Regions from separate parts of the Micromonospora sp. WMMD1219 genome, predicted to be linked through region 1. Evidence: riboswitches for the same ligand, from Rfam matches in the RefSeq annotation. Region 1 holds a riboswitch; the other holds the start of a gene.
What was found. A riboswitch is a leader RNA that binds a small molecule or an ion and turns the genes downstream of it on or off. The one in region 1 is predicted to bind glycine.
Positions count from the first base shown of each region.

Region 2: another riboswitch for glycine. It lies ahead of gcvP (aminomethyl-transferring glycine dehydrogenase); the one in region 1 lies ahead of gcvT (glycine cleavage system aminomethyltransferase GcvT).

Region 1 covers NZ_CP186057.1:4,245,734-4,252,688, forward strand. Annotated here, with positions in the region: gene ACN27C_RS20220 (response regulator transcription factor) at 1-41, opposite strand, end outside; gene ACN27C_RS20225 (collagenase) at 250-2,826, shown strand; gene ACN27C_RS20230 (LysR family transcriptional regulator) at 2,932-3,894, shown strand; glycine riboswitch at 3,998-4,086, shown strand; glycine riboswitch at 4,087-4,181, shown strand; gene gcvT (glycine cleavage system aminomethyltransferase GcvT) at 4,226-5,350, shown strand; gene gcvH (glycine cleavage system protein GcvH) at 5,383-5,760, shown strand; gene glyA (serine hydroxymethyltransferase) at 5,768-6,955, shown strand, end outside.
Region 2 covers NZ_CP186057.1:5,155,260-5,162,214, forward strand. Annotated here, with positions in the region: gene ACN27C_RS24060 (group I truncated hemoglobin) at 320-709, shown strand; gene ACN27C_RS24065 (globin domain-containing protein) at 712-1,887, shown strand; gene ACN27C_RS24070 (DivIVA domain-containing protein) at 1,884-2,561, shown strand; gene ACN27C_RS24075 (NAD(P)H-binding protein) at 2,611-3,267, opposite strand; gene ACN27C_RS24080 (NAD-dependent protein deacetylase) at 3,433-4,275, shown strand; glycine riboswitch at 4,333-4,423, shown strand; gene gcvP (aminomethyl-transferring glycine dehydrogenase) at 4,497-6,955, shown strand, end outside.

The DNA.
Region 1 (6,955 bases):
GAACACCTGGACGATCGCACGCACAGACCACCCGTTCTCATGTCATGTGTCCATCACACCGACTGATCGCTCGTGCAACCTCTGCGTCCTCGACTTTAGGTTTTGGCAAGGCAGGAGCCGCTCGCTCTCATCGATCCCTGTGGCCTTGTTGTGGCCGTCCGAGCCGGGTAGCTAGCGTCCACCCCCCAAGCGTCCATCGAAGCACGTAATCGCCTTCGCTGGAGCACACCTCGCCCATGAGGAGAGAGCATGTCTGGACACCTGCTGCGGCGAAGATTAGGCCAGCTGTGCGGCGCGCTCACCGCGCTGGCGCTTTCCTGTGGCGTCATGGCCGCGCCGGCGGCCGCGAACTCGACCTGGCCGGTATCTGTAAAACCGCAGATCAAGACGGCCGACGCGGTGCCTCCGGCGGCGGGCGACGGCAGCGGCCACGGGAAGGGCGACGCTGATCATGTCAGCGAGCGGTCGCTTCCCGCGCACAAGCGTCCTCCGCAGCCAGCCGCGAAGGACGCCAGCCGCGTCGACTACGACCGGCCAGCTACTCAAAAGCGCCGCGCGCGCCCGTCGGACCGCAGTGCCCGCGCGGCTGCCGCGTGCAGCACGGCAGATTTCACGAGTCGAACCGGATCGGCGCTCGTAAGCCAGATCAAAGCCTCCTCCGTCGACTGTATCAACGGCCTGTTCAGCCTTTCCGGCAGCGATGCCTACTACGCCTTCCGTGAGGCGCAGATGGTGAGCGTCGCCTACGCGGTGCGCGATGGTGCCGCTAGCTACCCTGGAAACAACTCCACCAGCATGACCCAACTCGTCCTCTACCTGCGCGCCGGCTACTACGTTCAGTGGTACGACACGAACGTGGGAACATATGGCCCCGCCCTGCAGACTGCGATCCGATCGGCCCTTGACGCCTTCTTTGCGAATTCCCGGGCGTGGGAGGTCACCGACGCCAACGGTGAAACCTTGGCGGAGGCGGTCATCCTCATCGACAGCGCCCAGGAGAATGCGCGCTATCTCTACGTGGTGAACCGGCTTCTGACGAGTTTCAACTCGTCGTACACCTCCTCGTGGTACATGACCAACGCGGTCAACAACGTGTACACGGTGCTCTTCCGCGGTCACCAGGTGCCCGCATTCGTGTCCGCTGTCCAGGCGGATCGCACAGTGCTCGACAATTTGTACAACTTCGCCAACAGGCACGCGAATCTTCTTGGGACGGACAAGAGTTACCTGACCTCGAACGCTGGCCGAGAACTCGGACGATTCTTGCAGCACGCGTCGCTCAAGCCGACGGTGCGTCCGATGGCGTTGGCGCTGCTTCAGGGAAGCAGCATGACCGGTAGGACGGCGCCGCTTTGGGTGGGCGTCGCGGAGATGACGCAGGCTTACGACGCCGCCAACTGCTCCTACTACGCCACCTGCAACCTCTCCGCCCAGTTGACGAACGCCGTCCTGAAGATCAACTACACCTGCAGCTCATCGATCAAAATCGTCGCACAGGACATGACGTCAGCTCAGCTGAGCGAATCCTGCGCCAGCCTGAAGGGCCAAGACGCCTACTTCCACAACATGGTTGCCGATAGCGGGCCCGTCGCGGGTGATGTCAACGACGACATTGAGGTGGTTGTTTTCGACTCGAGCACTGACTACCAGACCTACGCGGGCGCCATCTACGGCATCGACACCAATAACGGCGGCATGTACCTGGAGGGCAACCCCTCGGACCCCAACAACCAGGCCAGATTTATCGCCTACGAAGCCGAGTGGGTTCGGCCAACCTTCCAAATCTGGAACCTCAACCACGAGTACACCCATTACCTCGATGGTCGGTTCAACATGTACGGCGACTTCAGCGCCAACATCGCTACGCCTACTATCTGGTGGATCGAAGGCTTCGCCGAGTACGTCTCTTACTCCTACCGGAACGTCACCTACACCAGCGCGCAGACCCAGGCAGGTAATCACACGTACACGCTTCGTACCCTGTTCGACACCACCTACAATAACGACCAGACGCGCATCTACAACTGGGGTTATCTCGCCGTGCGGTACATGATGCAATCGCACCGGCAGGACATGACGACCGTCCTCGGCTACTACCGGTCGGGCGCCTTCAACGCCGCACGCACGTACCTGACCAGCACCATCGGCACGCGCTACAACGCCGACTTCGACGCCTGGCTGACTCGTTGCGCGGTCGGTGACTGCGGTGGAGGCACGACTCCGCCTCCCACCAACCAGCCGCCGACCGCCGCCTTCAGCGTCGTGACCAGCGGACTGACCGCCAGCTTCACCGACCGGTCTACAGATGCCGACGGCAGCATTGCCTCCCGGCAGTGGAGCTTCGGTGACGGAAGCACTTCGTCGGCCACCAACCCGAGCAAAACCTACGCGGCGGCTGGCACCTACACGGTCTCCCTGACGGTCACCGACAACCAAGGAGCGACTGCGAAATCCTCTCAGACGATCTCGGTCTCGGCGGGTGGAGGAAGCACTCTGCCGGAGTGCACCGGTGCGGATACACGCACCCTCGACCGTAACTGTCAGCGCAGCGGGCGCTCCGCAACGGCCGGCAACTACGACTACCTCTACATCTACCTGCCTGCGGGTGTCAGCACCCTCACTGTTGGCGTGGTCGGCGGCACGGGCAACTGCGATCTCTACTACAGCCCGTCCAGTTGGGCCACCATCAGCAACGCTACCCGCTCCTCGACCGGTGCCGGCAATGACGAGTCTCTGGCCATCGCCAGTCCGGCCGCCGGCTACCACTACATCAGCCTGTATGGGAAGACCTCCTGCGCGGGCGCAACGATAAGTACCCGCTACTGAACCAACCGTGACGAATGCAGGCGCGCCGCCCGATCGGGAGACCGGGCGGCGCGCCCGCTTGACCTGCCGCCGAACCTGCCCGCCGCCGCGTGCATAATCTCGGTCATGGGCATCGATGTGCGCCACCTGCGGGCGATCAGTGCCATTGCAGAGGCCGGAAGCGTGACGGGTGCCGCCGCCCTCCTGGGCATGTCGCAGCCAGCGCTGACGGCGCAGGTGCATCGGATTGAAAAGATGCTCGGAGGCCCGCTGTTCGTCCGTAGCCGCAGCGGCATGCACCCGACCGAGCTTGGCAAGCAGGTGCTCCGGCGTGCCCACGTCGTGCTGGCAGAGGTGGATGCGCTTGTTGAGGATTTCGGCGACCGGCACCCCATCCCTGGTCTGCTGCGGATCGGAACCGTTCACATCGCATGCGCGGGGAGTCTCGTGCGCCGCATTGCGGAGGTGTTCCCGGATCCGGAGATTGCGCTGCAGATCGAGCCGTCCTCGCGGCTGTTGGTAGAGGCGCTTAACCGCGGCCAGCTAGATGCCGCGTTGCTAGGCATCCTCGAGGGTTTTGAGGTGCCGATCGGCCCGACACTCACTGCTCGGCCGCTGGTGCCCCGCTACCCGATCTTCGTCGCCATGTCCGCATCTCACCCGCAGGCCCGCCGAGAGCAGGTGAAATTGGCTGACCTTCGAGACGAATCCTGGGTGTGCCCGCCAGGACCGGACGACGGCTCTCTCGCCTCATTGCGGCGAGCCTGTCGGGCGGCGGGCTTTGAGCCGAAGATCCGGTACGAGGCGCCGAGCGGTGCCGCGCACCCGTTGGTGGCAGCCGGAGACGGAGTTCGGCTGGTCGACCCGTCCTGGGCTCCGGCTGCGGGGACTCGGGTGCTGCCCCTGCAGGGCGAGCCGCAGCTGCTGGCAAGACTGGTGGTGGTCTGGCGGCGTGATGCTCTGACGAACGAGCAGAGCTCCGTGCTGTTCCGTGCCGTCGGTCGAGCCTACCTAGATCACGTGCACGACAACCCCGCCTTCGCTCAGTGGTGGCAGGATAACCCCCATGCTCACCACATGGTGCAGTAGGCGTGAGGACTCGGCCGCCGACCGAGCACTGGGCTGGATGATGTTGACGTGGTGCACGCCATCGCCTAACCTGCGATAGGTTCATAACTACATAGGCACCATTCGAACCTGCGCGGGAGAGCCTCCGTCATGCGGAGCGCCGAAGGAGCAAACTCCCAAGAAACTCTCAGGCCCCATTACCGCGCGGGCAAGGTGAACTCTGGAAAGCAGACGACCATTCGTCTCACCCACGGTGCAAGCCGCTGCCCCAGCGGTGAAGCTCTCAGGTCAATGACAGAGCGGGAGGCCCCCAACCGTTCGACGCCCGTGCGTCGGGACGAGGAGAGCCTCCATGCACGACGGTCCCGCGAACCTGCTTCGCTCACCGCTGCACGCCCTGCATGTAGCGCTCGGCGCGCGATTTACCGAGTTCAGCGGCTGGTGGATGCCGCTCCGCTACGGAAGCGAAATCGCGGAGCATCGGATTGTACGTGAACAGGCCGGCCTCTTCGACCTCAGTCATATGGGCCAGCTTGAGGTTGCGGGTCCCGAAGCCGCCTCGGCCCTAGACTATGCCCTGGTCGGCCACCTCTCAGCGATGCAAGTCGGCGGCGCCCGTTACACCATGCTCTGCGAGGCGACGGGCGGCGTGTTGGACGACCTCGTCGCCTATCGCCTCGCATCCGACCGGTATCTGCTAGTCGTCAACGCCGTCAACACGCGAACCGCGTATCAGGCACTGAAGGACCGCTGCGCACACTACGCGGCCGCAGTCACCGACCGGACCAATGAGCGGGCCATCATCGCCGTGCAGGGTCCACGTGCCGCCGCTGTCGTAGAAGGCCTGACCGATACCGCGGTCAACGATCTCCGCTACTACACCGCAACAACGTCGACCATCCATGGTCGCCCAACGTTGGTCGCTCGCACCGGATATACCGGGGAGGACGGCTTCGAGCTGCTCGTCGATGCTAAGGACGCTTCTGGCATCTGGACACTGGCACTTGCAGCCGGACGACGCCACGGCCTGTCGCCGACAGGGCTGGCCTGCCGCGACTCGCTCCGCATCGAGGCCGGAATGCCGCTGTACGGCTCCGAAATCGATCGAGAAGCAACCCCCTTTGACGCCGGACTGGGACGGGTGGTTTCCTTCGACAAAGCTGGCGACTTCGTCGGGCGGGCCGCGCTGATGGAGGTGCGCAAGGCAGGGGCAGCGCGCCGACTCGTGGGTCTCGTCACCGCTGGACAAAGAGTTCCACGCGCAGGCCATCAGGTCGTAACGCTGACCGACGTCGGCCTGGGCGAGCCTGTTGGCATCGTCACCAGCGGTATCCCTTCGCCGGTGCTGAAACGACCGGTCGCGATGGCCAGCATCCAATCCAGCACTGATGAGAAAGCACGCCTTGCCGTGATCATCCGGGGAACCGCCGAGCCGGTCCAGATTACCCCCCTTCCCTTCTACCGCCGTCCGCGGTGACCCGCGGCCAGAACTCACGAGGACACAGCGATATGAACGTGCCGAAGCATCTCAGGTACAGCATCAACCACGAATGGGTCAACGAGTCCGTCGATCCGGCAGAGGTGGGAATCACCGCGTTTGCAGCCACCGCGCTCGGAGATGTGATCTATGTGGAGTTGCCTGAGCCGGGAAACCACCTGACTGCTGGCGACGCATGCGGAGAAGTAGAGTCCACGAAATCGGTGGCCGAGTTGTATCTGCCCGTCAGCGGTGAGGTCGTTGCCGTCAACGAGGAGGTTCTCGCAGATCCGAGTCTTATCGGTGCCGACCCGTACGGCAAAGGCTGGCTCGTGCGCGTTCGGCTAGCGGAGGCGCCACCACTGATGTCCTCGGATGAATACCTCGCCTTCTGCAACGAGTCTCGGTAGGTAGAAAATGGCATCCTTCGACGACGACCTAGCCGACCTCGATCCGGCGATCGCTGAAGCGGTGGCCGGCGAACTGCGGCGTCAGCAAGAGAGCCTGGGCATGATCGCATCGGAGAACTTAGCGCCCCGAGCGGTCCTCCAGGCGCAGGGATCGGTCCTCACCAACAAGTACGCGGAGGGGTACCCCGGGCGGCGTTACTACAGTGGATGCGAGTACATCGACGACATTGAACGCCTGGCAACTGAGCGAGTCAAGCGTTTGTTTGCTGCCACATATGCCAACGTGCAACCACACTCCGGATCTCAGGCAAACGCCGCGGTCATGGCTGCGCTGCTCAAACCGGGCGATACCATTCTCGGGCTGGACCTTGCCCACGGGGGCCATTTGACACATGGCATGCGCATCAACTACTCGGGCCGGCTGTACCGGGCCGTGAGCTATCACGTGAACGTAACCGATTGCTTGGTCGACATGGATGAGGTCGAAGAGTTGGCACGGGAGCACCGACCGAAGATGCTCATCGCTGGCTGGTCGGCTTACCCTAGAACGCTCGACTTCGCTCGGTTCCGGCGAATTGCCGACGAGGTGGGAGCTCTACTTCTCGTAGACATGGCACATTTCGCTGGCCTGGTGGCGGCTAGGCTGCATCCCAACCCGGTGCCTCATGCACACGTCGTCACTCTGACCACGCACAAGACCCTCGGCGGCCCCCGAGGTGGCGCGATCCTTAGCGCGGACCCCGACATGGCGCGGCGGCTAGACTCTGCTGTTTTCCCAGGCCAGCAAGGTGGTCCGCTGGCGCACGTCGTGGCGGCGAAAGCGGTTGCATTCCGGATCGCCAGCGACCCGCAGTTTCAAGACCAGCAGCGGCGTGCCCTAACGGGAGCGAAAATCGTTGCTGATCGGCTCAACGCTGCCGACATGTTGAAGGCCGGCATCCGTGTGGTCACCGGAGGCACCGACGTGCATCTGGTGCTGGTCGACCTAAGCCAGGCGAACCTCGACGGGGTGCAGGCTGAGCGGCTGCTGCAGAACGTTGGCATCACTGTCAACCGCAACGCCGTGCCCTTTGACCCACGTCCACCTATGGTCACCTCCGGGCTGCGGATCGGCACGTCAGGACTGGCCGCTCGCGGGTTTTCTGACGCCGATTTTACGGAAGTAGCTGACATCATCGCTGCCACTTTGGTCAGT
Region 2 (6,955 bases), 910 kb from region 1:
ACCGGGCCGGGTGAGAGTCGTCGCAGGTCACGGCATGTGTGCGCGTGATGTCCGAAAAGGACGGTACGTCGGGCGGCTTGACGGCTTGTGTGCGAATGGTTGCGGTGCGTCCACCTTCTTCGGCCGGGTTGCTGACTGTCCGTGATCGACAGTTCTCGGGATCCGGACAGGGGCGGCGTGAAGTGTCGTGGCGGGCGCGCTATGGTCCGTTCCGGTCGTCGGCGTGTCGACGTCACGGTGGAACGCTGTGTGAACGCCGCGCCGGACGGCGAGCCCCTGCCGCGGCGCTGCCCGCGGACCCCTGCTGGAAGGACCGAGCATGACGGTGACGAGCGAGACCACCCCGATCTCCCACTACGAGCGCATCGGCGGCGCGGCCGCGGTGAAGGCCGCGGTGGAGCTGTTCTACGACAAGGTGCTGGCCGATCCGGATCTGGCCGGCTACTTCGCCGACGTGGACATGGTGGAGCAGCGGCGGCACCTGGCGCTGATGCTGGCGGTGGTGCTCGGTGGCCCGAACGAGTACGCGGGTCGTGGGCTGGCCGAGGCGCATCAGCCGCTGAACATCACCGGTGGGCACTACGCGAAGGTCGGTGAGCACCTGACGGCGACGCTCGTCGAGCTGGGTGTGCCGGCGGACGTGATCGCCGACGTGCAGGTCGTGCTCGGGCAGGTGCGGGAGCAGGTCGTGTCGGCGGGGGACGCCTGAGCGTGGACGTCGCACGGCTCAAGCAGAGCTGGTCCCTGGTCGCCGCGCACGGCGACCAGGTGCCGCTCTACTTCTATTCGACGCTGTTCCTGGCGCATCCGGAGACCCGGCAGATGTTCCCCACGAACATGGCCGGGCAGCGGGACCGTCTGGTGGCGGCGCTGGGGCATGTGGTGTCCCACGTGGACCAGGTGGACCGGCTGGTCGGGTTCCTGCGGGATCTCGGCGCGGATCACCGGAAGTTCGCGGTGCGCGCCGAGCACTACCCGGCGGTCGGTGAGGCGCTGCTGGCGACGTTGCGGCACTTCTGCGGTGAGGCGTGGACCGAGGAGCTGGCCGCGGACTGGGCCGCGGCGTACGGGCTCGTCGCGCAGGTGATGACGGAGGGCGCGCAGGCCGCGGAGGCGCAGTCGCCGCCGTGGTGGGTGGCGGAGGTGCTGACGCACGAGCAGCGCACGTTCGACGTGGCGGTGCTGACGGTACGCCCGCAGTATCTGTTGCCGTTCGCGCCGGGCCAGTCGATCGGGGTGTCGCATCCGGCGGTGCGGTCGTGGCGGTACTACTCGCCGGCGAACGCGCCGCGTCCGGACGGCACGGTGGAGTTGCACGTGCGGGCCGCGCCGGGTGGTGTGGTGTCGTCGCGTCTGGTGTACGGGTGCGCGGCCGGTGACCAGATCCATCTGGCGTCGCCGGTGGGTGACCGGTTGACGTTGTGGCAGGCCGGGTCGTCGGATCTGCTGCTGCTCGCCGGTGGGACCGGCTGGGCGCCGGTGAAGGCGCTCGTGGAGCAGGTTGCGGCGGAGGGTTCGGGCCGGCGGGTGGACCTGTACGTGGGTGCCCGTTCACGGACGGAGTTCTACGACAGCGAGGCGATCGACAAGTTGGCGGCGACGCATCCGTGGCTGCGGGTGTCGTACGTGGCCGGTGCGGATCCGGCCCGGCCGGGCGAGTCGGTGCGTATCGCCGACCGGGTGCTGGCCGACGGGGACTGGCGGTCGCGGCACGTGTACGTGTGCGGCTCCGACGAGATGGTGGGTCAGTCGGTGGCGGCGTTGACCGGCGCCGGGTACCAGCCGGGTCAGGTGCATCACGAGGGTTACGGCAAGCACTGGTACGGCCCGGCGTGGCGGACGATGACCGGCGCGGACGGGTCGGGAACGACGGAGGTGGGCCGGTGAGCGCGGGTCCGATCAGTAGTTACGACGCGCAGCAGGTGTCCGGTCCGGTGCAGGTGCGGTTGACCTCGGACCGGGTCCGGCGGTGGGAGTTCGGGTCGGCGGCGTTCACCCGCCGCGGCTACGACCAGACCGATGTGGACCGGTTCCGGTTGCAGGTGGCCGACGAGCTGGATCTGCTGGCGGCTCAGGTGGCGAACCTGCGGGCGGAGAACGAGCGGCTCAACGACCATCTGGAGCTGCACCGGCACGGGGTGATCCCGAGTACCGAGGCGGTGACGCCGGCGGCGAAGGAGGTCAACCTGTTGTCGGCGGCGCAGCGGGAGGCCGAGCAGATCATCGCGCAGGCCCACGACTACGCGCGCCGGGTCGCCGAGTACGCCCGTACCCAGTACGAGAGTTACATGCGGGCGGCGGCGGAGGAGGCGAAGCGGGAGGCCGAGCGGGCGGTGACGGAGTACCGCAGCGCGGCGGGGAGCGGCTTCGACGACTCGGTGGCCACGCGGGAGGCGTTGCGGATCTTCGGCGAGATGATGATCTCGCACATGCAGGCGGCGGCCCGGCACCTCGACGACGGCAGTGAGCAGTTGTCGCGCACGATGGAGCGGATCGCCCGGGAGCTGCCGCAGGGCGGCGGGGGCTCGCCGCAGCCGGCGTTGTCCCGCCACCAGCGTTGACCGGCGTCCCGGTCCGCCGCGGCGGGCGGGCCGGGACGTGCACGGTGGGTCAGGCGGTGACGGCGTCGATCGCCTCGGCGATGGGGCTGTCTCCGCCGACGAGTTCCAGGGTGTGCCCGGCGGTGGCCGGGGCGTACAGCAGGGCGAGCAGGACCCGGGCCACGTCGGCGCGGCTGATCGCGCCGGGTTCGGCGTGCCGGGCCAGGGTGATCCGGCCCGCGGGTTCGTCGTCGGTGAGGCGGCCGGGCCGCAGCACCGTCACGTCGAGGTCCCGTGCGGCGACGTCGTCCTCGGCGGCCTTCTTGGCCCGCAGGTACGCCGCCCACACGTCGTCGGTGCCGTCGGCGGGCGCGGCGTCCACGCCCATGGAGGAGACCAGCAGGTAGCGGCGGACCCCGGCTTGGACGGCGGCGTCGGCGAGGAGCACGGCGGCGCCGCGGTCGACGGTGTCCTTGCGGGCGGCGCCGCTGCCGGGTCCGGCGCCGGCGGCGAACACGACCGCGTCGGCGCCGGCGAGGTGGGCGGCGAGGGTGTCGACGTCGGTGTGTTCCAGGTCGCACACGACGGGTTCGGCGCCGGCGGCGCGCAGGGCGGCGGCGTGGTCGGGGTTGCGGATCAGTCCGAGCGCGGTGTCTCCGCGTCCGGCCAGTTCCCGCTCCAGCAGTTTGGCGATCTTTCCGTGCCCTCCGGCGATGACGACGCGCATGCGCTCAACCTAGCCCGGACCCGGCGGCCCCGCCGGGCGACCGGCCTCGTCGATCATGAAGTTGGCGGTACGACACGCCGGGCCGCACCACCGCCAACCTCATGATCAACGGGGCGAGGGCGGGCGGGAGGGGCGGTCAGCGGCGCGGCGAGGGACGATGGACGGGTGAGTGAGGCGTTCGAGGAACTGGCGCGGCTGGTGGCCGCCGGGGACGTGGTGGTGCTCAGCGGTGCGGGCCTGTCCACCGAGTCGGGCATCCCGGACTACCGGGGGCCCAGCGGCGCGGCGCGCCGGCACACCCCGATGACGTACCAGGAGTTCACCCGGGATCCGCTGGCGCGGCGGCGGTACTGGGCGCGCAGCCACCTGGGCTGGCAGATGATCGCCCGGGCGGCGCCCAACGACGGGCACCGGGCGGTGGCCCGGTTGCAGGCGGCCGGGCTGCTCGGCGGGATCATCACCCAGAACGTCGACGGGCTGCACACCGCCGCCGGCGCCACCGGTGTGATCGAGCTGCACGGCCGTCTCGACGAGGTGACGTGCCTGGACTGCGGCAACGCCACCGGCCGTGACGAGCTGCACCGGCGCCTGTCGGAGGCGAATCCGGGCTTCGACGCGCGGGTGGCGCGCGTCAACCCCGACGGCGACGTGGACCTGCCCGACGACGCGGTGACCGGGTTCCGCACCGTCGACTGCGGCCTCTGCGGCGCCGGCATGCTGAAACCGGACGTGGTGTTCTTCGGTGAGGCGGTCCCCGCCCCGCGGGTCGCGGACTGTTTCGCGCTCGTCGAGCGGGCCCGGGCGCTGCTGGTGCTCGGGTCGTCGTTGACGGTGATGTCGGGGCGGCGGTTCGTGCTGCGGGCGGCCCGCCACGGCATCCCGGTGGCGATCGTCAACCAGGGCGTCACCCGCGGTGACACCTACGCGACGCTGCGGCTGGACGCCCCGCTGGGTGCCACCCTGTGCGCGCTGGCCGACCGGGTGGCGGCGGCTCCGGCGCCGGTGTGATCAACCCCCGGGACATGAGCCGGAAACACGCCCGCTGGTAGCGTTGGGGGTGCCGGTACCACCCACGTGGGAGAGACCGTCGACCCGACGGCGCCGAAGGGGCAGATTCTCCCCGGAACCTCTCAGGCAAAAGGACCACGTGGGCAGGCGCTGTGGAGCGCGTCAGCGCGACTCAGGGGGAGGCCGACCCGTCGACCTCGCCCCACCAAGGAGCGCAGCGCATGACCGCAGAGCAGTTCGCCGACCGGCACATCGGTCCCGGCCGCGACGACGAGCGCCGGATGCTGGACACCGTCGGTTACGGCTCCGTCGACGAGCTGATGGACGCCGCGATCCCCGAGGTGATCCGCTGGCACGGCACCCTGGACCTGCCCGCCCCGGCGAGCGAGCGGGAGGCGATCGCCGAGCTGCGTGCCCTGGCGTCGCGGAACACCGTCGCCGTGTCCATGATCGGCCTGGGCTATCACGGAACGCACACCCCGGCGGTGATCCGCCGCAACGTGCTGGAGAATCCGGCCTGGTACACCGCGTACACGCCGTACCAGCCGGAGATCAGCCAGGGCCGGCTGGAGGCGCTGCTGAACTTCCAGACCATGGTCACCGACCTGACCGGTCTGGTCACCGCGAACGCCTCGATGCTCGACGAGGGCACCGCCGCGGCCGAGGCGATGACGCTCGCCCGCCGCGCGTCCAGGAGCAAGAGCCCGGTGTACGTGGTCGACGCCGACGCGCTGCCGCAGACCGTCGCGGTGATCGCCAGCCGCGCCGAGCCGCTCGGCATCGAGGTGCGCGTGGTCGACGTCGAGCGCGACGAGCTGCCGGCGGAGTTCTTCGGCCTACACCTGCAGTACCCGGGCGCGTCCGGCGCGGTCCGCGACCACCGCGCCCTGGTCGAGGCGGCGCACGGGGTGGGCGCGCTGGTGACGGTGGCGGCGGATCTGCTGGCGTTGACGCTGCTGCGCCCGCCGGGCGAGATCGGCGCCGACATCGCCGCGGGCACCACCCAGCGCTTCGGCGTACCGATGGGCTTCGGCGGGCCGCACGCCGGTTACCTGGCGGTGCGTTCGGGCCTGGAGCGGATGCTGCCGGGCCGGCTGGTCGGGGTGTCCCGCGACGCCGACGGCAACCCGGCGTACCGGCTGGCGTTGCAGACCCGCGAGCAGCACATCCGGCGGGAGAAGGCGACCAGCAACATCTGCACCGCGCAGGTGCTGCTCGCGGTGATGGCCGGCATGTACGCCGTCTACCACGGCCCGGACGGCCTGCGGGCCATCGCCCGGCGTACCCACGAGGCGGCGGCGCGGCTCGCGGCCGGGCTGCGCGCCGGCGGCGTCGAGGTCGCGGACGTCGTGTTCTTCGACACCGTCACCGCGATCGTGCCGGGCCGCGCCGCCGACGTGGTGGCCGCGGCGGCGGCGCGCAACGTGAACCTGCGGCTGGTCGACGCCGACCGGGTCGGCGTCTCCTGCGACGAGACCACCACGGCCGCGCACCTCGCCGCGGTGTGGGCGGCGTTCGGCGTCGACGGGTACGACGGCGACATCGACGCGGGCCTGCCGGACGGGCTGGCCCGCACGTCGGGGTTCCTCACCCACCCGGTGTTCCACAGCCACCACTCGGAGACGGCGATGCTGCGGTACCTGCGCCGCCTGGCCGACTTCGACTACGCGCTGGACCGCGGCATGATCCCGCTGGGGTCGTGCACCATGAAGCTCAACGCCACCACCGAGATGGAGCCGATCACCTGGCCGGAGTTCGCGCACCTGCACCCGTTCGCGCCGGACGAGCAGACCGCCGGGTACCGGGAGCTGATCGCGCAACTGGAGGGCTGGCTGGCCGAGGTGACCGGCTACGACGCGGTCAGCGTGCAGCCCAACGCCGGGTCGCAGGGTGAGCTGGCCGGGCTGCTGGCGATCCGCGCCTACCACCGGGAGCGCGGCGAGGGTCACCGTGACGTGTGCCTGATCCCGTCGTCGGCGCACGGCACCAACGCCGCGTCGGCGGTGATGGCCGGCATGCGGGTGGTGGTGGTCGGCTGCGACGCCGACGGCAACGTCGACCTGGTCGACCTCGACGCGAAGATCGACAAGCACCGGGACTCGCTCGCCGCGATCATGGTGACGTACCCGTCGACGCACGGCGTGTACGAGACCGGCATCGCCCAGTTGTGCGCGAAGGTCCACGACGCGGGCGGTCAGGTGTACGTCGACGGCGCGAACCTCAACGCGCTCGTCGGGTTCGCCAAGCCGGGCCGGTTCGGGGCGGACGTGTCGCACCTGAACCTGCACAAGACGTTCTGCATTCCGCACGGCGGCGGCGGCCCGGGTGTGGGGCCGGTGGCGGTGCGGTCGCATCTGGCGCCGTTCCTGCCCGGTGACCCCCTCGGTGCGCGCGCCGACGGGCGGCCGGCGATCTCGGCGGCGAACCACGGGTCGGCGGGGATCCTGCCGATCCCGTGGGCGTACCTGCGGATGATGGGCGCCGACGGGCTGGCCCGCGCCACCGGCGTGGCGGTGCTGGCGGCGAACTACGTGGCGGCGCGGCTGCGCAACCACTTCCCGGTGCTGTACGCCGGCAACAAGGGCCTGGTCGCGCACGAGTGCATCCTGGACCTGCGGCCGCTGACCAAGGCGACCGGTGTGAGCGTGGACGACGTGGCGAAGCGGCTGATCGACTACGG